Regions from separate parts of the Pseudazoarcus sp. NS34 genome, predicted to be linked through region 2. Evidence: riboswitches for the same ligand, from Rfam matches in the RefSeq annotation. Region 2 holds a riboswitch; the other holds the start of a gene.
What was found. A riboswitch is a leader RNA that binds a small molecule or an ion and turns the genes downstream of it on or off. The one in region 2 is predicted to bind cobalamin.

Region 1: linked by a shared signal. The riboswitch ahead of AC6H0N_RS02020 (TonB-dependent receptor domain-containing protein) and the one ahead of AC6H0N_RS05995 (ribonucleoside-diphosphate reductase subunit alpha) in region 2 are both predicted to bind cobalamin.

What each region holds. Positions count from the first base shown of each region.
Region 1 covers NZ_BAAKIZ010000001.1:400,288-411,803, forward strand. Annotated here, with positions in the region: gene cobD (threonine-phosphate decarboxylase CobD) at 1-640, shown strand, start outside; gene AC6H0N_RS01995 (cobalamin-binding protein) at 637-1,518, shown strand; gene AC6H0N_RS02000 (hypothetical protein) at 1,571-1,885, shown strand; gene cobO (cob(I)yrinic acid a,c-diamide adenosyltransferase) at 1,902-2,510, opposite strand; gene AC6H0N_RS02010 (ABC transporter ATP-binding protein) at 2,539-3,315, opposite strand; gene AC6H0N_RS02015 (FecCD family ABC transporter permease) at 3,315-4,295, opposite strand; gene AC6H0N_RS02020 (TonB-dependent receptor domain-containing protein) at 4,407-6,245, opposite strand; cobalamin riboswitch at 6,360-6,588, opposite strand; gene cobU (bifunctional adenosylcobinamide kinase/adenosylcobinamide-phosphate guanylyltransferase) at 6,642-7,166, shown strand; gene bluB (5,6-dimethylbenzimidazole synthase) at 7,170-7,883, opposite strand; gene cobT (nicotinate-nucleotide--dimethylbenzimidazole phosphoribosyltransferase) at 8,020-9,060, shown strand; gene AC6H0N_RS02040 (adenosylcobinamide-GDP ribazoletransferase) at 9,075-9,845, shown strand; gene AC6H0N_RS02045 (histidine phosphatase family protein) at 9,830-10,381, shown strand; gene AC6H0N_RS02050 (nicotinate-nucleotide--dimethylbenzimidazole phosphoribosyltransferase) at 10,437-11,456, shown strand.
Region 2 covers NZ_BAAKIZ010000001.1:1,241,201-1,252,716, reverse strand. Annotated here, with positions in the region: gene AC6H0N_RS05995 (ribonucleoside-diphosphate reductase subunit alpha) at 1-1,494, opposite strand, end outside; cobalamin riboswitch at 1,641-1,848, opposite strand; gene AC6H0N_RS05990 (RelA/SpoT family protein) at 1,919-4,138, opposite strand; gene rpoZ (DNA-directed RNA polymerase subunit omega) at 4,255-4,470, opposite strand; gene gmk (guanylate kinase) at 4,473-5,087, opposite strand; gene AC6H0N_RS05975 (NDP-hexose 2,3-dehydratase family protein) at 5,166-6,518, opposite strand; gene AC6H0N_RS05970 (glycosyltransferase family 2 protein) at 6,518-7,579, opposite strand; gene AC6H0N_RS05965 (YicC/YloC family endoribonuclease) at 7,593-8,459, opposite strand; gene AC6H0N_RS05960 (serine/threonine protein kinase) at 8,553-9,500, shown strand; gene AC6H0N_RS05955 (PP2C family protein-serine/threonine phosphatase) at 9,514-10,428, shown strand; gene rph (ribonuclease PH) at 10,437-11,156, shown strand; gene rdgB (RdgB/HAM1 family non-canonical purine NTP pyrophosphatase) at 11,160-11,516, shown strand, end outside.

The sequences.
Region 1 (11,516 bases), 840 kb from region 2:
GGAGGCGGCCGTCGCCGACAGCGACATCGTCGTACTGTCGAACCCCAACAACCCTTGCGGCACACGCTTTGCCCCCGCCCGGCTGATCGACTGGCATCAGCGACTCGCCGCACGCAGCGGCTGGCTGATCGTGGACGAAGCCTTCATCGACGACACACCGGAGAATTCGCTCGTGCCGCAGGCCGGCGCGCCGGGGCTGATCGTGCTGCGCTCGCCCGGCAAGTTCTTCGGGCTGGCCGGGGCACGTGGCGGCTTCGTTTTTGCGCCCGCCGAACTGCGCGCTGCGCTGGCCCAACACCTCGGCCCGTGGGCCGTCAGCGGCCCCGCCCGCCACGCACTGCGCGCGGCGCTCGCAGACCACGCCTGGCAAGGCGCGACACGGGCGCGCCTCTTGCAGGAGTCAGCCGAGCTTGCCGCCGTGCTGCGCGCCCACGGCCTCGCCCCGCACGGCACAGCTCTTTTCCAGCGCGTACTCACGCCGCACGCCGAACTGCTGGCCGAGCGCCTGGCTACGCAGGGCGTACTCGTGCGACGCTTCGCCGAACCCGCCGCATTGCGCTTCGGTCTGCCCGCCAACGCAGCTGAACTGGCGCGACTGGCTACCGCACTCGACCACGCCCTGACCGGAATTTCACGATGATCCGCCGACTGCTCACCACGCTGGTGATCGCCCTGCTGCCCGCCTTGGCGCAGGCCGACGCCATCTCCGTCACCGACGACCTCGGCCGCGAAGTACGGCTGTCCGAACCAGCGCGACGCATCGTCAGCCTCGCGCCGCACGTCACCGAACTGCTCTATGCCGCCGGAGCGGGCGAGTACGTGGTCGGCGCGGTGTCGTACAGCGACTACCCCGAGGCCGCTAAGGCGCTGCCGCGGGTGGGCGGCTATCACAAGGTGGATGTCGAGGCGGTGCTCGCGCTGCGCCCGGATCTGGTCATCGGCTGGGGCGAAGGCAACCGCCCGGCCGAACGCGACCGGCTGCAGGCGCTGGGCATTGCCGTATTCGTCAACGACCCGCATTCGCTCGACGACATCGCCCGCAGCCTGCAACGCATCGGCCAGCTCGCCGGCACATCGGCCACCGCTGACGCCGCCGCAGCGTCCTTTCGCAAGCGCCGCGCAGCCCTCGAAGCAAAGTACGCAAGCCAGCCGCCCGTACGCGTGTTCTATCAGGTCTGGCACGCACCGCTGATGACCGTAAACGGCGAGCACCTGATCTCGGCCGCTGTCCGCCTGTGCGGCGGCGAAAACGTCTTCGCCGCGCTGCCCGTGCTCACGCCACGCATCGGCATGGAAAGCGTGCTGGCCGCCAACCCGCAGGCCATCGTCGCCAGCGGCATGGACGCCTCACGGCCGGAATGGCTGGATGACTGGCGGCGCTGGAGTGACCTGGCCGCCGTGCGCAACGGGCATCTGTTCCACATCCCGCCGGATCTGATCCAGCGGCATAGCCCGCGGATTCTGGACGGGGCGGAGCAGTTGTGCGGGCAGTTGGATCAAGTGCGGAAAAGTTTCTGACGGCGTGCATTCTCGGCACAGGGGAAACGCCGGCTGCGGTTAAGCTACTGGCATGAAGATCATTCTTTTCGCGCTTGCCGCAACCCTGTCTAGCTCCGTGGTCGCCCAATCAGCGACGCATCAGGCCGGCAAAGCCATTGGTGAATTCAGCGCGGGCGTGAGCGCAGGGGTCGCGCAGGGCTTCAGCTCGCTGCAGCCGCAATGGATCACGATCGAACCTCGCTCGAAGCAGGAATGCATCGCCGAATCCGGCGGCGTCCTGAACACGATCTACGCACGGTGCCGCAATGGCCGCCAGGAATTTGTGCGTTTCGACGCCAATGGAAACAAGATCGTGTTGAGCGAACGCAGCATCCCAATGCGCTAGCGGCCAGCCTGACCTTTCAGAACTCCACCCCCGGCATCGCCTGCACACCAGCCTTGTAGGCGTGCTTGACCATGCCCATTTCGGTCACCGTGTCGGCCGCTTCGATCAACTCGTCCGGCGCACCACGCCCGGTGACGATGACGTGCTGCATTTCCGGGCGCGATTGCAGATCGGTGAGCACGGTGGCGACGTCCAGATAGCCGTACTTCAGCGCGATGTTGAGTTCGTCGAGCACGATCAGTCCGATGTCGGGGTTGTCGAGCAGCGCGCGGGCCTGCGCCCAGCCCTCCTGGGCCTTGGCGATGTCGCGCTCGCGATCCTGCGTGTCCCAGGTGAAGCCTTCGCCCATGACGTGCCATTCGACGCCGGGTTGCTGGCGGAAGAAGGCTTCCTCGCCGGTGTCGGAGCGCCCTTTCACGAACTGCACCACGCCTGCGCGCATGCCGTGGCCCAACGCGCGCGCCAGCACGCCGAAGGCGGCGCTGGATTTGCCCTTGCCGTTGCCGGTATTCACCAGCAGCAGGCCGCGCTCCTCGGTGGCTTTGGCGATGCTGGCGTCGATGACTTGCTTCTTGCGCTTCATGCGCTCGGCGTGGCGTTGGTTGCGGGCGGTTTCGTCGGTCATAGGTACTCCGGTAAAACAAGAAACGGGGTCAGCGCGGCACGAAAATGCGCCGGCCGGCGTGTTCGATGCAGTCCATGGGCTGCGAGAAAGCCTGCTCCAGCACGTCCGGGCGCAGGACCTCGTCGCGCGCGCCGGCCAGCACCTGACCGCGGCCATCGAACAGCACGACGTGGTCGGCCAGTCGTGCGGCGAGGTTGATGTCGTGCAGCACGGTGACCACCGCGCAGCCTTGCGCAGCGCGGTCACGCAGCAGTTCGAGGGTGCTGATCTGGTGGTGCAGGTCGAGATGGTTGGTGGGTTCGTCGAGCAGCATCAGGCGCGGCGCCTGCGCCAGCAGCGCGGCGATGGCCACGCGCTGGCGCTCGCCGCCGGACAGGGTCTGCACGTCGCGCGCGGCGAAATCCAGCATGCCGGTCTCGCGCAGCGCGGCCTCGGCGACCGCGACATCCTGCTCGCCCTCCCAACCCCAGCGCCCCAGATGCGGGTGGCGGCCGACCAGCACGGTTTCGAGCACGCTGGACGGAAACAGATCCGGCTGCTGCTGCGGCAGGTAGCCACGCAGACGCGCCAGTTCGCGCGGCGGCCAGTCGGCCACGGCGCGACCGGCAATCGACAGCTTGCCCGCCGCGGGCGGCATGAGGCCGGCGAGCGTGCGCAGCAGCGTGGTCTTGCCGGCGCCATTGGGGCCGAGCAGCACCAGCACCTCGCCAGCGCGCAGCTGCTGGCTGAAGGCGCAGCACAACCAGCGCTCACCCATGCGTAGCGCGAGTTGATCGATGTCGAGCAGGATCTCGTCGGCGACCATCAGCGCATCCGCCGCGAAAGCAGAAACAGGAACAGCGGCACGCCGATCAGAGCGGTGAGCACGCCCACCGGCAACTGGATGGGCGAGAGCACGGTACGCGCGGCGGTGTCGGCAATGGTCAGCAAGGTGCCGCCCGCCAGCGCGGCAGCTGGCAACAGCACGCGCTGGTCGTTGCCGATGACGAGCCGCACCAGGTGCGGCACGATCAGACCGACAAAGCCGACCGAACCGATCAGCGTCACCGAAACGGCAGTGAGCATGGACGCCAGCGCATACAGCAGGTAGCGCAGCATGCGCACATCCACGCCCAACGCGCGTGCGCCATCTTCGCCGCGGGAGAGTACGTTGAGGTCGCGCGCGAACGGCGCCAGCACCACCAGCGCCAGGCCCAGCACCACCAGCGCCGGCCAGGGTTGCGTTGCCCCGCTGGCGTCACCCATCAGCCAGAACAGCATGGAATACACGCGGCTGTCGGTGGCCAGCGAGAGCATCAGCGACACCAGCGCACCGCAGCCGGCGGCCACGACCACACCGGTGAGCAGCAGGCGCGTCTGCGTCCACGAGCCATCGCCGTGCGCCAGCCCGAACACCAGCAACATGGCGCCCAGCGCACCGGCAAAGGCTGCGCCGTCGACCATCCACGGCGCCAGCCCGATCATCATCGCGAACAGCGCGCCGACGGCCGCACCGCCCGAGATGCCGAGAATGTAGGGATCCGCCAGCGGATTGCGCAGCAGCACCTGCATCAGCGCGCCGGCCAGCGCCAGCAGGCCACCGCAGGCGAACACGGCAACGGCACGCGGCAGGCGCAGATGACGCACGACGTCGGATTCGATGCCGCCAGCCGAGCCGAACAAGGCCGCCAGGGCCGCTAAAGGAGAGACGGCGAACTCACCCGCGGTGAGCGCCCACAGCAACGCGCCCACGCCGGACAGCGCGAGCGCGGCGAGAATGATCAGCAGACGGACGCGCCCCGACATCAGACGCGCACCGCCTGCTCAGGCTCAGAACGACAAAGCAAGGCGCGGCGACACCCGAGCGGGTGTCGTTGCAATATCTCGGGTGAGCCGCACGTGGTCATGAGCCTCGAATTAACGCGGAGCGTAGCGCACCGCGACAAATGCACTCAGACCTTCGGTGGCAAAGCCTCGGCTCGTCTGATAACTCTTGTCGAACACGTTGTTCACCCGCATTTCGAGCTTCCAGTCAGGCGTCAGGGCGTAGTGCGCATACAGGTTCGTCACGCCATAACCACCGAGTCGATTGGCCGAAGTATTCGGCACGGCATCGTAGCGAGGGCCTTGCGCGCGCCATTCAACGCCGTACAGCCAGTCGCCGATATTACGATCAACTGCCAGCGACCCAGAATGGCGAGCACGGCGGGCCAGACGGTCGCCGACATCAAGATCGCGTGCATTGAGGTAATCGTAACTGACCCGCAGATTGAACCCCGCCACGACCGTGGACAAGCCCAGTTCCAACCCTTCCAGCTTGGCCTTGCCGACGTTGTCCGGAGTGTTACCCCAGACGATGAGATTGCTTACGCGGTTGTTGAAATAGGTCGCACTGACGCTTGTCACACCACGCTCGTACGTTACACCGACCTCGCGGTTAACGGCCTTTTCTGGTTGCAGATCGGGGTTCCCACCGAAGCAGCCAAAAGGCGGAAAGCACTCCAGCGGAAAGTACAGGTCATTGAAGGTCGGCACCCGGAAAGCCGTACCGACGCTGGCGCGCACTCGCCATTCAGGAGTGAGGCGATACCCCCAGGCTGCCGACCCCGTGGTTTCACCGCCGAACTGACTGCTGCGGTCCCGGCGTGCGTTGAATTGCACGTCATGTTGGCCAAACTGCCCACCCCAGCCCAACTGGAAGGAATCCAGCGTACGGCTGGTAAGGTCATAGCTACCGGTGCTGGTGATGTCCTGCTTCAGCCTCTCGATCGCAGCCATCAGCATGCCGCCGGCGAAGACCACGTCGTTCTGCCAGCTCACCTGACGCTGGCGCGTGTCGTACTCGTAGTAACTCGACGCCGAAGACCTTGTGTGCGACAGATCCTTGCTTTGACTCAGACGCAGGGTGCTAATCCAATCGGCGGTGAGCTGATTGCGCATGTGCACACCGACCGACTCAACCCGCTTGTCGATGCGGGAATCGTAGGACTGCCCATCGTCGAACTGATTCCGCCCGTCAGAATGGAAGAACGACAGACCAACCTCGTCCCGCTCTCGAAAACCCAGGGTAAGCGAACCGTTTGCATAGTCGTTGCGGAAGCCGTCACGATCGCTGTCCGTCCCACCGTTGGCGTCCGGCATGGAATCGAAACCGCGGGTGCGGTCATGACCGACATCAAAGTTGTAACGCAAACGTCCGGCTGCCCCGGACACGCCCGCGCTCGCGGAATAGCTGTCTTGGCTGCCTGCACCGATACGCAGGCGCGGCGTCACACCTTCGGTGTTGCCTCGGCGCGTGATGATGTGAATCACGCCACCGATGGCATCCGCGCCGTACAGCGCACTGGCCGGCCCGCGCAGTATCTCGACGCGCTCGATCAGCGCCAGCGGGATCATCTCCAAGGTGGGCGCACCGGCCGTTGCCGAGCCTACGCGCACGCCATCAATGAGCAACAGGGTGTGACCTGAACTGGCGCCCCGTATGAAGACCGAAGAAGATGCGCCGCGGCCACCATTGGACGTCACCTGCACACCGGGTCGGGCGGCCAGCATCTGCACCAGAGTGGATTGCCCGGCGCGCTCAATCTCTGCACGATCAATGACGTCGACCGAAGCCAGAACCTCGTCAGCCGACTGCGCCTGACGGGTTGCCGTGACAATGATCGGCTCCAGCGCGGAATCCTCGCTCTGGGCAGAAACGTTGAACGGAAATACAGATGCCACCGCGAGCGCGGCGAGCTTGATCTTGAACTGCATGGACAACTCCCTGACGGCCAGCCGTGCGTCCCCGCGCGGCCGAACCAGAACAAATTCGAAGATCCAGGGAGTGAGAAACCAGGTCAAACAGGTCGCGCCGCCACCCCGCGGAACTTCGCCGATGTGTGGCAGGCCGGTATCCGGGCTCATGGGCTGGACGACACTGCATCGTCCGACGCATCGCCTTCCCGGACTCTCGTCCAGTGGCTTTTGATGCGCCTTGCTTCCACTTACCGTTGCGGGGGCAGCACAGGCATCGCGCGGAGGTTTCCGTCGCTCACCTGTTTCCCGTTTACCCTTCGAGCGTGAACCGCTGTCAGGCACCTGAAACACGTTCGCCCCTCGTGGGGCGAGCGCGCATGATAGCCTGAAACGCCCGCGACCACTTGAGCTTGCATGAGTTCCCACCTGATTCTCGGCGGCGCCCGTTCGGGCAAGAGCCGCCACGCCGAACAGCTCGCCCGCGCGCACGGCGGGCCGGTCTGCGTCATCGTCACGGCCGAGGCGCTGGACGAGGAAATGGCGGAGCGCATCCGCCGTCACCAGGCTGATCGGCCCGCTGATTGGCGCACCGTGGAAGCGCCGCTGGCGCTGGCCGATGCGCTGCGACGCGAAGCCGCCGCAGGGCGCGTGGTGATCGTCGACTGCCTGACGTTGTGGCTGGCCAACCTGCTCGGTGACGGCACGGCAGCGCGCGAACCGGTGCTGACTCGCGAACGCGACGCGCTGCTGACCTTGGTGCCGACGCTGCCCGGAACGGTGCTGCTGGTCGCCAACGAAACCGGCCTTGGCCTGGTGCCCGAAACACCCCTCGGCCGGCGCTTTCGCGACGAAGCCGGCTGGCTCAATCAGGCCGTGGCGCAGCGTTGCGACAAGGTGACGTTTGTTGCGGCGGGGCTGCCGCTCGCGCTCAAGGGCTGAGTTTCACAGCGCATCCAGCGCCGGCCGCAGCGGATCGTCCTGCGCCAGCCCGGCACCCCAGCGGTCGCGATGCACCAGCGAATGCAGGTCCAGCCGCTCGCGCCAGCCGGCACGTGCCAATTCCGGCTCGGTGAGGAACTCGTCCACATAGCCCAGGCACAGATAGGCCAGCGGATAGACGCCGTCGGGCAGTCCCAGCAGCTCCGCCAGCTCGGCCGGATCAATGATGCTGACCCAACCCACGCCGACGCCCTCGGCGCGCGCTGCGAGCCACAGGTTCTGCACCGCCAGGCAGGTGCTGAACAGATCGGTGTCGAGCATGCTGCTGCGGCCGAGCACATGGGTGCCGCCGCGTTTGCGATCGCAGGTGATGCACAGGTTGAGCGGCGTTTCGAGAATGCCTTCGAGCTTGAGGCGGCGGTACAACACGCCGCGCTCGCCTTCGTGCAGCGTCGCCGCGCGAGCGTTCTCGCGGTCGAAGCAGGCTTTCACCTTTGCGCGCACCTCGCGGTCCGTCACCAGCACGAAATCCCAGGGCTGCATGAAACCCACCGACGGCGCGTGATGCGCGGCCTGCAACAGACGGGCCAGCACCGCGTCGGGCAGCGCGTCGGGGCGAAACTGGGCACGCACGTCGCGACGCTCGAAGATGGCGCGATACACACCATGCCGCTCGGCGTCGTTGAAGCGATGGCTGTTGCCCTGGTCGTCGTTCATAAGTGTGCCTGTATCGCAGCCCGTTCGAAGAGCACGTCTTTTACTCTGCCTGCAGGCATGCGGACAAGGCCCGCGGCATCGTGAGCGGGCGTCGGCCGGTGCTACCATCCGCCGCTTCACTCCCACAGCAACCACTATGCCCTTCGAGATCCTGCCGCTCGACCGACGCCTCACCGCCGCCCTGCAGGCGCGCATCGACGCCAAGACCAAGCCGCTCGGCGCGCTGGGCCGCATCGAGGCGCTGGCGCTGCAACTCGGGTTGATCCAGAACACTACCGAACCGAGTTTGTGCAGCCCGCACATGCTGGTGTTCGCCGGCGACCACGGCGCCGTCAAGGCCGGCATCTCGGCCTATCCGCAGGACGTGACCTGGCAGATGGTCGAGAACTTCCTCGCCGGAGGCGCGGCCATCAACGTCTTCTCGCGACTCGCCGGGCTGCAGCTATCGGTGGTGGACGCCGGCGTGGCGCACGACTTCGGGCCGCGCGAAGGCCTGATCGACGCCAAGCTCGCGCACGGCACGGCCAACTACCTGGAAACCCGCGCCATCGAGCCGGACGCGCTGGAACAAGCACTGGAGCGCGGCCGCCAGCTCGCACACGCTGCGGCCGCCGCCGGCAGCAATGCGCTGGGTCTGGGCGAAATGGGTATCGGCAATACCGCTTCGGCCTCGCTGCTCACACACTGCCTCACCGGCCTGCCGCTGGCCGAGGTCACCGGCCGCGGCGCGGGACTCGACGACGCCGGGTTGTTGCGCAAGCGCGCACTGCTCGAACAGGCGCTGACGCGCGGTGGCCGTCCAAGCAACCCGTATGACGCGCTGATGCAGTACGGCGGCTTCGAGATCGCCATGATGGCGGGCGCCATGCTTGGCGCGGCCGAGAAACGCATGCTCATCGTCGTCGACGGCTTCATCGTCACCGCCGCGCTGCTCGCCGCACAGGCCATCGTGCCCGAAGTGCTCGAATACTGCGTGTTCGCGCACTGCTCCGACGAGGCCGGCCACGCGCTGCAGCTTGACCACCTTGGCGTCGAGCCGCTGCTGCAGCTTGGCATGCGGCTGGGTGAAGGCTCCGGCGCGGCGCTGGCTTTCCCGCTGCTGCAGGCTGCCAGCGCCTTTCTCAGCGACATGGCGAGTTTCGAATCGGCCGGCGTCTCGGGGCGTGAATCCGCATGACGCTGCCGCCCCGACTGCGCGAAGAGCTGGAGCTGTTCTTCACCGCGCTCGGCTTCTTCACGCGCATTCCGGTGCCGGCCTGGGTGCCTTGGTCACCCGAGCGGCTCAACCACGCAGCGCGTTACTTTCCGCTGGTCGGCTGGGTGGTGGGGGCGGCCGGCGCCGTCGCCGCCGCGCTGGCGCTGACGGTGCTGCCGACCACCGTGGCGGTGGTGCTGTCGATCGCAGTCACCATCCGCCTGACCGGCGCCTTCCACGAAGACGGCTGGGCCGATGCCTGCGACGGCCTCGGCGGTGGCTGGGAGCGCCTGCAGGTGCTGGCCATCATGAAGGACTCGCGCATCGGCACCTACGGCGCGGTCGGGCTGGTGCTGATGTTGCTCGCCAAGGCCGCGGCGCTGGTGGCGCTGGCCGAACATGGCGCGTGGGCGCTGGCCGCCGCGCTGATCGTCGCGCACGCCTTTTCGCGCTTGGCCTCGACCAGCTTGATCCACACGCTCGAATACGTGCGCGAAGACGAACTCGCCAAGGCCAAACCGCTGGCGCGCAAGCTCTCGCGCCGCGAGCTGATGATTGCCGCCGCTACCGGCGCAGCCCCCTTGCTGTTGCTCGGCTTGCCTGCTGCACTGCTGACGATGGCGGTCGTGGCGCTGGTCACGCTGTACTGCGCGCGCCTGTTCCAGCGCCGCCTCGGCGGCTACACCGGCGACTGCCTGGGCGCTGCGCAACAACTCACCGAACTGGCCTGCTACCTGGCGATTCTGGCGACATGGAACTCCATCTGATCCGCCACCCGCGCCCGGACGTGGCGCCCGGCACCTGCTACGGATCGAGCGATGTCGGCCTAGTCGAATCGGCCGCCATCGCCGCCGCCCGGCTCGCCCCGCTGCTGCCGGCGGAGTTCGAGCTGCACGCCAGCCCCTTGCAGCGCGCACGCCTGCTGGCCGAGGCCATCGGAACTCCGCGCATCGACCCGCGTTTGGCCGAAATGCACTTCGGCGAGTGGGAACTGCAGCGCTACGACGCGCTGGGTTCGGCCATCGACGCCTGGGTCGACGACCCCTTCGGCTTTCGCGCGCCGGGCGGGGAATCGTCGGCCGAGATGGCCGCTCGCGCGCTGGCCTGGCTGACCGATCTGCAGTCCTCCGCGCCCGCCGTGCCGGTGGTGGTGGTTGCCCACGGCGGCCCCCTTCGTGCAATCGCCGGCCACCTGCTCGGGCTGCCGCGCGAGCGCTGGCTGGCGCTGGATTTCGGTTTTGCCCACAGCACGCGCATCGACATCGCCGACTGGGGCACCACCTTGAAGTGGTTCAACCGCTGAAACCTCCCGGCGCACGGTGCTAGACTGGCCCGGACGTCCCTCGGAGGCTTCCCGCATGCAGTTCCGCATCGATCCGCCCGACGCAAGCCTGTACGACACCCTCAGCTCCCGCCTCGACGGCGTACCGCCCGGCCGCATCGCCACGCTGGCGCTGCAGCTCGGGCTGGTGCAGCAGACGCTGCAGCCGCGCGTGCGACGCCCGATGATTGCGATCTTCGCCGGCGATCAGGGCGCGATCGCAGCCGGCGCGTCATCGCTTCCGCAGAAGCTCACCTGGCAAGGCGTCGAGCGCATGCTGGCGGGCACTTCGCTGCTCAATGCGGCGTGCCGCGAAATGGCGCTGGCGCTGTCGGTGATCGACGCCGGCGTGGGGCATGACTTCAGCAGCCGGCATGGTCTGGTGAATGCCAAGATCGAACACGGCACCGCCAACTACGCGCTGGAACCGGCGATGTGGCGCTCGCAACTCGAGCGCGCGCTGGAACACGGCCGCAACCTCGCCCACGACTTCGCCGCGCAGGACGGCAATGTGCTCGGCCTGAGCTCGATCGGCGTCGGCGCGGAAGCCTCGGCGGCATTGCTTGCCCACTGCATGACCGGCATCGACATCGAACTGCTCGCGGCCGCCGCACCGGACACGGGCACCGATGCCCAGGCGCGGCGGCGGGCCCTGCTGGCACGCACGCTGTCGCGCAGCGGGCGCATCGAAGACCCGTTCGACGCACTCAAGGAGTTCGGCGGGTTTGAGCTGGTGATGATGGTCGGCGCCTTGCTCGGCGCGGCCGAGAAACGCGTCACGGTGATCCTCGATGGCTTTGTGGCCAGCGCCGCACTGGCGGCCGCAAGGCGCATTGCCCCGGCCGTCACGCACTACTGCGTGCACGCCACGCGCGCCACCAACGAGGGCGAAATCCACCTTGCCGAAGCGCTGGGCGCCGCCCCGCTGCTCGACCGCGATCTGGCGCCCGGCGAAGGCGTCGGCGCGGCGCTGTGCGTGCCCTTGCTACGTACCGCCGCGGCCTGCCTGCACGAGCGCGCCGGCGTAGCACCGGCAGGCCAGGGCAGTGGGCACTAGCTTCGGGCAATACCGAGTGCTCCCGTATAATTTCCTGCTCTCCCCGAATGACACCCCGAG
Region 2 (11,516 bases):
TTCATAGGCCACATAGGCCGCTTCGAACTTCTGGCCGAAGAGGTCGTGCAGGTCGGGGACATCGGCCGGCGAGAACAGGGTCCATTGGCCGTCTTCGCGCACCCGCTTCATGAAGAGGTCGGGAATCCAGTGCGCGGTGTTCATGTCGTGCGTGCGGCGGCGGTCGTCGCCGGTGTTCTTGCGCAGGTCGAGGAATTCCTCGATGTCGAGGTGCCAGGTCTCCAGATAGCCGCACACCGCGCCCTTGCGCTTGCCCCCCTGGTTCACCGCCACGGCGGTGTCGTTGACCACCTTCAGGAACGGAATCACGCCCTGGCTCTTGCCGTTGGTGCCCTTGATGCGGCTGCCCAGCGAACGCACCGGCGTCCAGTCGTTGCCCAGACCACCGGCGAACTTTTGCAGCATCGCGTTTTCCTTGATGGCCTGGAAGATACCGTCGAGGTCGTCGGACACGGTGGTGAGGTAGCACGACGACAGCTGCGAATGCAGCGTGCCGGCGTTGAACAGCGTCGGCGTGGAGCTCATGAAGTCGAAGCGCGAGAGCACTTCGTAGAACTCGATGGCGCGCGTTTCACGGTCGATCTCGCTGATCGCCAGACCCATCGCCACACGCATGAAGAAGCACTGCGGCAGCTCAATGCGGCGCTCGTCGACGTGCAGGAAGTAGCGGTCATACAGCGTCTGCAGACCGAGGTAGCCGAACTGCAGGTCGCGCGAGGCATCCAGCGCGGCCGAGATGCGGGCCAGATCGAACTGCGCCAGACGCGGGTCGAGCAGCCCGGCCTCGACGCCGATCTTCACGTAGGCCGGAAAGGCCTCAGCGTAGCGCGCCGCCATGTCGCTCTGCGCCACCTCCTCGCCCAGCACTTCAAGGCGGATCTGGTGCAGTTGCAGGCGGGCGGTGACGTAGTTGTAGCCCGGCTCACGCTCGATCAGTGCGCGCGCGGCGAGCACCAATGCCTTGTGCACTTCACCCAACGGGATGCCGTCGTACAGATCACGCATGGCCGCATCGACCACCGGCGCCACCGCCACGTCAGCCAGCCCGAGGCAGGCTTCCTCGACGATGCGCAGCAGACGCTCACGCTGCAACGGCTCACGCCGACCGTCGACCTCCACATGCAGCTCGGGCGCGCTGCGCGGCGCTTCCAGCGCACGTTCAGCGGAACGTTTTTCGCGGTACAGCACGTAGGCGCGCGCCACTTCCTGCTCGCCGCCACGCATCAGCGCGAGCTCGACCTGATCCTGGATGTCCTCAATGTGGATGGTGCCGCCATCGGGCTTGCGCCGCGCCAGTGCCGCGACTACGACTTCGGTGAGCTTGCCGACGACATCGCGCACACGCGTCGACGACGCGCCGTGTCCCCCCTCGACCGCGAGGAAGGCCTTGCTCATGGCAACGGCGATCTTGCCGGGATGGAAGTCGACCACCGAACCATTGCGGCGGATGACCTTGAACGGGGGCAGCGAGAGGTCTAGCTGAGGGCGATCCATGGGAGCTCCTGGAGTGACGTGCGGGGAGCTCCGGACAAACACGCGGCAACCGCCGGCCTCACGGCACGGCGGAATACGGTCGTCGGACGGACAAGAGAGATGGTGTAAGCCATGTCCTCGCCGGGGCACCCCGCCCCGATTGCGTTGAAGGAAGTGGCAGCACGGCAGGTCTCCTGACTTCCGGGTCATGATCTGTCGCCAGCCTTCCCGGGGTGCACCGAAATGCAGGGCCCAGTGGCATGGGGAGGGCGACAGACTCGCCGGTTACAGTTGCGGGGGCAGTTCCGGCATTAAACCGGATTCCCTTTTCATGCCCGGCCGTGGAGCCGGGCAACCGTGAAGCTGGATTGGATTCTGGATTCTGAAGCGGAGGAGGTCAAGCGCGGTTACACACTACCCCTAGTAGGTTGTGTGCAAAAAACTACTACATGCTGCGGCCAAAGCTGCCGTCGCTGCGGATGCGCCCGATGCGCATCACTTCGGGAACACGGCGTACGCCGCGCATCACGGTGGCCAGATGCATGCGGTCGCGGATCTGGATGGTGATGTTGAGCGCGATGTAGACACCCTGCTCGTTGTCCATCGTGACGTTCTGGATGTTGCAGTCTTCCTCGGCGATTGCGCTGGCAACGCGCGCCAGTACGCCGCGGCCTTCGCGCGTGATGATCTTGAGCGTGACCTCGAAGGAACGCTCGTGCGCGGGCTCCCACTCGACGTCCACCCAGCGCCCGCGGTCGCCGCGCACCTTGGCCACCGCTGTGCAATCGTGACGGTGCACTTCCAGCCCCTTGCCCTTGCGGATGACGCCGATGATCGGGTCGCCCGGAATCGGCTGGCAGCAACTGCCGAACTGCACCGCGATGCCTTCGGCCCCGCTGATCTGGATCGGCGAGATGGACTTGGGCTTGATGACGTCGGGTCGGCCGGATTCCTGCTCCTGCGCCTGCACCAGACGGCGCGCGACGATGACCGGCAGGCGCTTGCCCAGCCCGATCTCGGAATAGACATCCTTCTTGCTCTTGACGCCGCGATCCTTGAGGAAGCGATCCCACGCGAAGGTGCTGATCTGGCCAAGCGCAAGGCCATGCGGACGCAGCGCCTGGTTGAGCAGGCGCTCGCCCAGCGCCACCGATTCCTCGTTGTGAGCATTCTTCAGGAAGTGGCGGATCTGCGCCCGCGCCTTGCCTGTGCGCACGTAAGTCAGCCAGGCCGGATTCGGGTTGGCGTGCGCGGCGGTGATGATCTCGACCTGGTCACCGTTGTGCAGCTCGGTGCGCAGCGGCATCAGATCAGTGTTGATGCGGCAGGCCACGCAGCGGTTGCCGATGTCGGTGTGCACGGCATACGCGAAATCGACCGGGGTCGAGCCGCGCGGCATCGACAGGATCTTGCCCTGCGGCGTGAACACGTAGACCTCGCCGGGGAACAGGTCGATCTTGACGTGTTCGAGGAATTCGGTGGCCTCGGCCGAGGTGTGCTGCAGCTCGAGCAGCGACTGCAGCCAATTGTGCGTGCGCTGCTCAAGCTCGGTCAGCGTTTTCTCATCGTCCTTGTACAGCCAGTGCGAGGCCACGCCAGCGTCCGCGATGTGGTGCATCTCGGCGGTGCGCACCTGGATTTCGATCGGCGTACCGAAAGGGCCGATCAGCGTCGTGTGCAGCGACTGGTAGCCGTTGGCCTTGGGAATCGCAATGTAGTCCTTGAACTTGCCCGGCACCGGCTTGTAGAGCGAATGCAGCGCACCGATGGCGACATAGCAGGTCTGCATGTCCGGCACGATGACGCGGAAGCCATAGATGTCGAGCACCTGCGAGAAGGACAGACTCTTCTCGACCATCTTGCGGTAGATCGAGAACAGGTTCTTCTCGCGCCCGAAGATGTCGGCTGCGATGCCCCACTGCGGCAGACGCTCTTCCAGCGCCTTGAGCACCTTGCCGACGACTTCGCGCCGGTTGCCGCGCGCGGCCCGGACGGCCCGGTCGAGCACGCGGAAACGCAGCGGGTACTTGTGCTCGAAAGACAACTCCTGCAACTCGCGGTACAGCGTGTTGAGCCCCAGGCGGTTGGCGATCGGAGCGTAGATGTCGAGCGTTTCGGTGGCGATGCGGCGACGTTTGTCGGGGCGCACATGGTCGAGCGTGCGCATGTTGTGCAGACGGTCGGCCAGCTTGATCAGGATCACCCGCAGATCGTTGGCCATGGCCAACAGCATCTTGCGGAAATTCTCGGCCTGCGCTTCCTTGCGCGAGCGGAATTCGACCTTGTCGAGCTTGGACAGGCCGTCCACCAACTCGGCGGAGACCTTGCCGAAACGTCCGGCGATCTCCTGCTTGGAAATGTGGGTGTCCTCCATGACGTCATGGAGGAGTGCGGCAATCAGCGCCTGCGCGTCGAGGCGCCAGTCGGCAATGATGTCAGCGACGGCAACCGGGTGCGAGATATAGGGGTCACCACTGCTGCGGAACTGGCCCTGATGGGCATCGGCCGAGAAGTGATAAGCAGCCTCGATGAGGCCGATGTCTTCGGACTTGAGATAGGTTTCGAGCTTGGCCTTGAGGCGGCCGAAGTCCAGCGACAGCACGCTCGATGAAGGCGGACTGAACGGATTCTTGGGCAGCGGCGCTACATCGGTCGCGATAGCCATCAGCCTACTCCCGCTGCAACCAGGGCAAACACGCGCACACTGCCGCCGACGGGCGCCGGCAGTGTCGATCAACGCTTAGGTTCGCATGCCCTGAGTTCAAACACCCTCCCCGGAGATCAGGCCTGGCCGCGGTTAAGCACCTCAAGCCCGACCTTGCCTTCGGCGATCTCGCGCAATGCGATGACCGTCGCCTTCTCCTTGCCGTACTTCTCTGCCTCGATCATGGGACTTGCGCCGACCGTGAGCTGGCGCGCACGGAAGGTCGCCGCCAGCGTCAGCTGGAAGCGGTTCGGAATCTGCTTCAGACAATCTTCAACGGTAATGCGGGCCATGATCAATCCTGCTCAAGAAATTCAATGTAACGCGAATGCCGCGCTCGCTGCCGCGCACAACGCAGCCGCGAAGCGCGGACGATGGCTACGAGGTCGCCAATGGCGTCCTCGAGAACATCATTGAGTATAACGTAGTCGAACTCCCCCACATGGCGCATCTCGCCGCGCGCCCCCAGTAAACGCCGGGCAATCACGTCGTCGGGATCAGTGCCACGCCCGCGCAGGCGCTGCTCCAGCACCTCGAAAGACGGCGGCAGAACAAACACACCCACCGTCTCTGGAAAGGCCTTGCGCACCTGCTGTGCACCCTGCCAGTCGATCTCCAGCAAGATGTCGTCGCCTGACGCGATCTGCTCGCGGATCCAGGCCTTCGAGGTGCCGTAATAGTTGCCATGCACCTCGGCCCACTCGAGGAATTCCGCGTTGTCGCGCATGTTGCGGAAGGTCGAAATATCAACGAAATGGTAGTGCTGCCCATCCACCTCGCCCTCGCGCGGCGCGCGCGTGGTGTAGGAAACCGACAGCCTGACGTGCGGGTCGCGCTTGAGCAGACCGCCGACCAGCGTGGTCTTCCCGGCGCCCGAGGGGGCGGTGATGATGATGAGGGTTCCAGGCACGCTATTTTCCCGTTCGGATCCGGGCGGGCCGGATCCTGATTTCCTATCAATGGCGCGATCTTACGTCAGGCCGTGGCGCTACGCCCAACCAAGCATCAGGGACGCTACGCTGCGCAGTTCGTTGGTCAGCAAGCCCCGCTGAGAGGCCATGGCGCGTAAGGCGCCCAGACTGACCCATACCACATCATCGGAAAATCCCTCGGCAAGCTCGGAAGGGATCTCGATCACGCAATAGCTGGCCACCGAGTGCATGAAACGCCCGCCTTCGTCCGACTGCTTCGCGCTGGCGTGCACGACCAGATCCTTTCTCGCCAGAACGCCCTCCACCCCAGGCGGATTGGCGTGCCCGATGCCGGTCACGAAGGACGGCGTGAACTGAGCCCCTTCCTTCAGCCCCGGCTCGAAGCTGATGCTGAGCATGAACTGCAGGATCCCGTCACGCTGGGCGCACAGCAGCGCGATCTGCCCGCTGTCGACGTTGGTCATCAGCGGCTGGCACCATGCCGACACTTCGCGCACATCGGTCTCTACGGAGAAAGCCTGAACGCTGGGGTCTTTCAACGGCGGCCGTGGCTCTATGGCCATGTCGTCGATTCGCCAGGATTGCAGGCTGTGCAGCGCGACACGCTCAAGGCGCAGAGTGCTCGATCGCCGCGCGCGCTCCAGCTGCTCAACGGCCTCCGCCAGTTGGGCATCATCTACTGCCTGCAGTGATGCCAGCAGGGCCTCGCCAAACCCTCCGTGGCCGGCATGACGGGCAAACGCCTCGCTCCCCGCGTCCGTCAGTAACGCCCAGTCGGCGCAGAAGATCACCGAGCGCGAATCGGTATTGATCGCGAAGTCCGCCAGCAGCGCGGACTTCACGTCGCTCGCGGAGAACCAGCGCCAGAGACCGTCGCCAGGTGTCAGAGCCGCCTCATCCACTTCGACCACCATGTTGCGGTTGTACTTTCCGATGAAGCGGTCGCCTTGCTCGGACTGCTCAACGTCCAGCCAGCGGCGCACAACGGGACCGTCGTCCTGAAAAAGATCGAGCATTTGCGTCGCTGCACCACCGTGCACACGCATGTAATTGCTCCAGGTCGCTTGTACCGTGGGGCCGACCTGCGTACCCCCGATCGTGCCGGGCTCTGCCTTGGCCTGCAGCAACCACTCGAAACCACCATCCCCAACGCGCCGGACCACGAAACCGAGAATGCCGATCTCGGGCTGGTCGATCATCGGCAGTTCGAGCCCCTGCAGGTGGGGCAAGGACGACTCGCAGCGGCAACCGCGTATCGCGAAGAAACGGCCGCTGACGTGACGAAGCGCCCCATCCTCGTGAACCCAGTCTGCGCACTGGCTCAAGGGGATGCGACGAACGTCCATCCGGGTCAGCAAGCGACGCTCGTCCAGCCAGCACCCGATCGCATCATCAGCTCTTTCAGCCATCAGGCACTTTCCCCGGACGCCCAGTCCTTCGCGTATTGAAATATGCAGGCAGGATCGGGTACATCCTGCGGCACCTCTCCTGTTCGCCGACGCAAGGACTTGCGCCCCCGCTCACCCCGCTTTTCCCCGGTGAGTACACACCACAGGGAGAACGTGTCGAGACCAGTGCAACGAAACAGCTGCGCGCTCAGCGGGTTGATGAAAATGGACACCGGCCGCCACGCAGCGCGGGAACGTCGTCGCCGGCGCCTTGCCTGCACTGCGTCGGAATCGGCAAATGACTGCACATCGCGCCGGAACGCCTCTATGCTAATTGCATCTGCCATCACATTGACCCAAGCCCGTTGAACCGCCGCCGGAGTCTTGTAGTCAAGCCCGGCCTTCTTACCGGACTGGTTATGCTCATTGGCCTTCAGCACTGTGACCTCAGCACTGCCGACAACTTCGACGCCCGCCCTCCAGGCCCTCATCCCCCAATCTTCAATCGGCGTTCTGTACAGCTCTCGGGCTGGCCGCCAAGCGCCCACTGCAGACACCAACCGGCGGCTGAACACCCAAGCACTGGCCGGCTCGATGGGGGCATAGCGCCCCCAGAAACTCGACTGCAGCAAACGCTGAACCTCGCCCCCACCGCTCAGCACTGGGAGGCCGGACGACGCGTCCAGACCAGCGCTCGACACGGCGCGCCCGATGAAAAACTCGGCATGCTGCGTGGCCAAGGTCTGCAAAGCCACCTCAAGATGCCGGGGCAGCCAGACGTCGTCATGGTTGAGGAAAGCGATGTATTCGGTCGTCGCCACCGCCATCCCGGCCGAATTGGGCAAGGCCTGCTCGCCACAACGCCATGGCAGATTGAGGTAGCGCACTCGGGCATCGCGCAGGAATGGCGCCAAAGCTGCCGCAGTCGCCTCGTCGCAGGCGTCGCCGACGATCAGCAGCCTCCAGTCCGACACGGTCTGCAGGAATACCGACTCTACGGCACACACCAAGGCATCCGGCCGCCCGTAGGTCGCGATGACCACGGTCACCCGCGCATCGCCAACGCTACCGGCATCGCTCATGGCAGCATCCATCTCACTCGATGTTCTGCACTTGCTCGCGCATCTGCTCGATCAGCACCTTCATCTCCATGGCGATGCTGCTGATGTCGCCCGCCGCCGACTTCGAGGCCAGCGTGTTGGCCTCACGGTTGAGTTCCTGCATCAGGAAGTCGAGCCGCTTACCGGCCTGTCCGCCGGCGTCGAGGATGCGCTCGACTTCATCGAGATGAGCAACCAGCCGGTTGAGTTCTTCATCGACGTCGACACGCTGCGCGAACACCGCAACCTCCTGACGGATTCGCTCCTCGTCGAGCGCGGCAACCGCTTCACGCAGACGGTTGGTCAGTCGTGCCTGGTACTCGGCAACAACCTCCGGAATCCGCGGCTGGGCACGGGCCACGAGTGCGCGCATGGCCGCGGCGCGCTCACGGATCATGGCCGCGAGCTTTTCACCCTCGCGCGCGCGACTGGCGACAAAGTCGTCGAGCGCCACCGCCACCAGTTTCGCAACTTGCGGGCGCAGGCTTTCGGCCTCGAGGCGGTCCTCCGCGAGCATGCCCGGCCAGCGCAGCACTTCGGCCACCGACAGGCCCTCTGCCTCCGGCAAGCGCGCCCGCACAGCGGCTTCGGCGTGACGAAGTTGTTCAAGCAGCGCGGAATTGATCGCCAGATGCGGGACACCGCCGCCGTCCACCTGCAGACTGAAGCGACATTCAAGCTTGCCGCGCGACAGTCGCGCCGACAGAGCCTCACGCAGGACCGGCTCGAACAATCGAAGATCGTCGCCAATGCGGAACACCAGATCCAGAAAACGCGAGTTCACACTCCGCAGCTCCAGATGCAGCGTGGCGCGGCCGACTTCGCACTGCTGGACGGCAAAGCCCGTCATGCTACAAATCATCGGTCATTTCTCCGGAAAGTCCTTTCCATCCATTACACTCCTCCAACACAGCCTGCAGCTGGCCAACCACTGACGCCGCAACCGCTCCCGAACATGTCTGCCCTGGCAAATGCCGCCCTTCCTGCCGGATTCGTGATTGATCAGTACCGCATCGAGAAGCAGCTCTCGCATGGCGGCTTCTCGATCGTATATCTGGCCCGCGACGAGGCCGGCACGCCGGTGGCGATCAAGGAATACCTGCCGAATTCTCTGGCCCTGCGTCAACCGGGCGAAACCGCGCCGCATATCTCCTCGCAATACCAGTCGGCCTTTCGCTATGGCATGAAATGCTTCTTCGAGGAAGGCCGCTCTCTCGCCAAGCTGATGCACCCTAACGTCGTGCGCGTGCTGAACTTCTTTCGCACGAACGGCACGGTGTACATGGTGATGGAGTTCGAGAAGGGGCGTACGCTCAACGAGTATATCCAGAAACACCGTGGCAAGGTCCCGGAGCGCTTCATCCGCGCGGTGTTCAGCCGCACGCTCAACGGGCTACGCGAAGTGCATTCGCACAAGATGCTGCATCTGGACATCAAACCTTCGAACATCTACCTGCGCACCAACGGCACGCCCGTGCTGCTCGACTTCGGTGCGGCACGCCAGACGCTGGCCTCCGAGCAACCCATGCTCAAGCCGATGTACACGCCGGGCTTCGCCTCGCCCGAGCAATACGGTGAGCGCGAAAAGCTCGGCCCGTGGAGCGACCTGTACAGCGTCGGCGCCAGCATGTACGCCTGCATCATCGGCAGCGCACCGCCTCGCGCCGACGAGCGCACACGTATCGAAACCATGATGCCCTTGGCCGAGCGTAGCCCTCAGGGCTATTCTCAGGCGCTGCTCGAAACCATTGACTGGTGTCTGCAGCTGGATCCGCTCAAACGGCCCCAAAGCGCCTATTCACTGCAGAAATCCGTGATGCGACGCGAAGAGGGTGACGCACTGCCGGCCGGCCTGTTCGCCGACGCCGGCACCCGCTTGAAGTCATTCATCGGGCGTAGCTGAGGACGCAACGGTAGTGAAGTTCACGATCTTTCAGGACAGCCGCATCGGCAAGCGCAAGACCAACCAGGATCGCATCGCCTATTCGTATTCGCGCGAGGCCTTGCTGATGCTGGTCGCCGACGGTATGGGTGGCCATCTGCATGGCGAGATCGCCGCGCAGATCGCCACCGAGATCATCGTCGGCGCCTTCCAGCGCGAGGCGCGCCCGGCACTCGAAGACCCGACGCACTTCCTGCGCAACGCGCTCGACGATGCACACAACGCCATCCTCGATTACGCCTTCGACAAATACCTGCCCGAAGCGCCCCGCACCACCATCGTGGCCTGCATCGTGCAGCAGAGTTCGGCCTGGTGGGCGCATGCCGGAGATTCTCGTCTGTACGTGCTGCGCCATGGCGACATCGTGACGCAGACGCGTGACCATTCGCGTGTGCAGATGCTGCTCGATCAGGGCCTGATCCAGCCCTCGGAGGCCGATCGCCACCCCGAGCGCAACCGCATCTACAGCTGCCTCGGCGGCGACCATCCGCCGCAGATCGACCTCTCCCCGCGCATCACGCTGTGGGAAGAGGACGTCGTGGCCCTGTGTTCCGACGGTGTGTGGGGCCCGGTCGGCAATGCCGGTATGGTGGCCGGCCTGTCCGACGGCCATATCATGCAGAGCGTGCCGGATCTGCTCGACCGCGCCGAGAAACTCAGTGGCGCGGTCTGCGACAATCTGTCCATCGTGGCCATGCGCTGGCATGGCGGTGGCCCCGACGCCGCTGCGGCCATCGAGACCGAAATGCTGGCGCCGGATCACTTCACCACGCACATGGACAGCTTCGACACCACCACGCTTTCCAGCACCGACGCCGAATTCAGCGACGAAGACATCGAGCGCGCGATCACCGAAATCAATTCGACGATCCGCAAGTTCAACAAGTAGGAATCCCCATGCGACACGATCAACGACGCCCGGACCAGCTCCGTCCGGTGCGCATCACCCGTCATTTCACGCGCCACGCCGAAGGCTCCGTACTCGTCGAGTTCGGCGACACGCGCGTGCTGTGCACCGCCAGCGTAGAGGAATCCGTACCCGGCTTCCTGCGCGGCAAGGGTCAGGGCTGGCTCACCGCCGAATACGGCATGCTGCCGCGCTCGACCCACACCCGCAGCGGGCGTGAGGCCGCACGTGGCAAGCAGAGCGGGCGTACGCAGGAGATCCAGCGCCTGATCGGCCGCAGCCTGCGCGCCGTGGTGGATCTGACCGCTCTCGGCGAGCGCCAGATCATCATCGACTGCGACGTGCTGCAGGCCGACGGCGGCACGCGTACGGCCTCGGTCACCGGCGCCTGCGTGGCGGTGTGTGATGCACTCAACGGCTTGCTCGCCGCCGGCCTGCTCGCGAAGAGCCCGCTGCGCGACATGGTCGCGGCGGTGTCGGTCGGCATCGTCAATGGCCAGCCGGTGCTTGATCTCGACTATGTCGAAGATTCCTCCTGCGACACCGACATGAACGTGGTGATGACCGGCTCCGGCGGCATGATCGAGGTGCAGGGCACGGCCGAGGGCGTCCCCTTCTCGCGCGCCGAGCTCGACGCCCTGCTGGCATTGGCCGAAAACGGCATTCTGCAACTGGTCGAAGCGCAGAAGATCGCTCTCGCACAGGAGTAAGCCATGCTTCAGCGTCTGGTACTGGCCAGCAACAACGCCAAGAAGGCCGCCGAACTCGATGCCCTGCTCGCACCGCTGGGCATCGAGGTCATCTCGCAAGGCTCGCTCGGCATCCCAGAGGCCGACGAGCCCTACGCCACCTTTGTCGAGAACGCGCTGACCAAGGCGCGCCATGCCGCGGCCCATTCCGGCCTGCCGGCCATTGCCGACGACTCCGGGCTGTGCGTGGCCGCGCTCGGCGGCGCGCCGGGCGTACTCTCCGCCCGCTTTGCCGGCGAACCGCAGTCCGATGCGCGCAACAACGCGCTGTTGCTCGAACGTCTGAGCGGTGTCGACGACCGTCGCGCGCATTTCTATTCG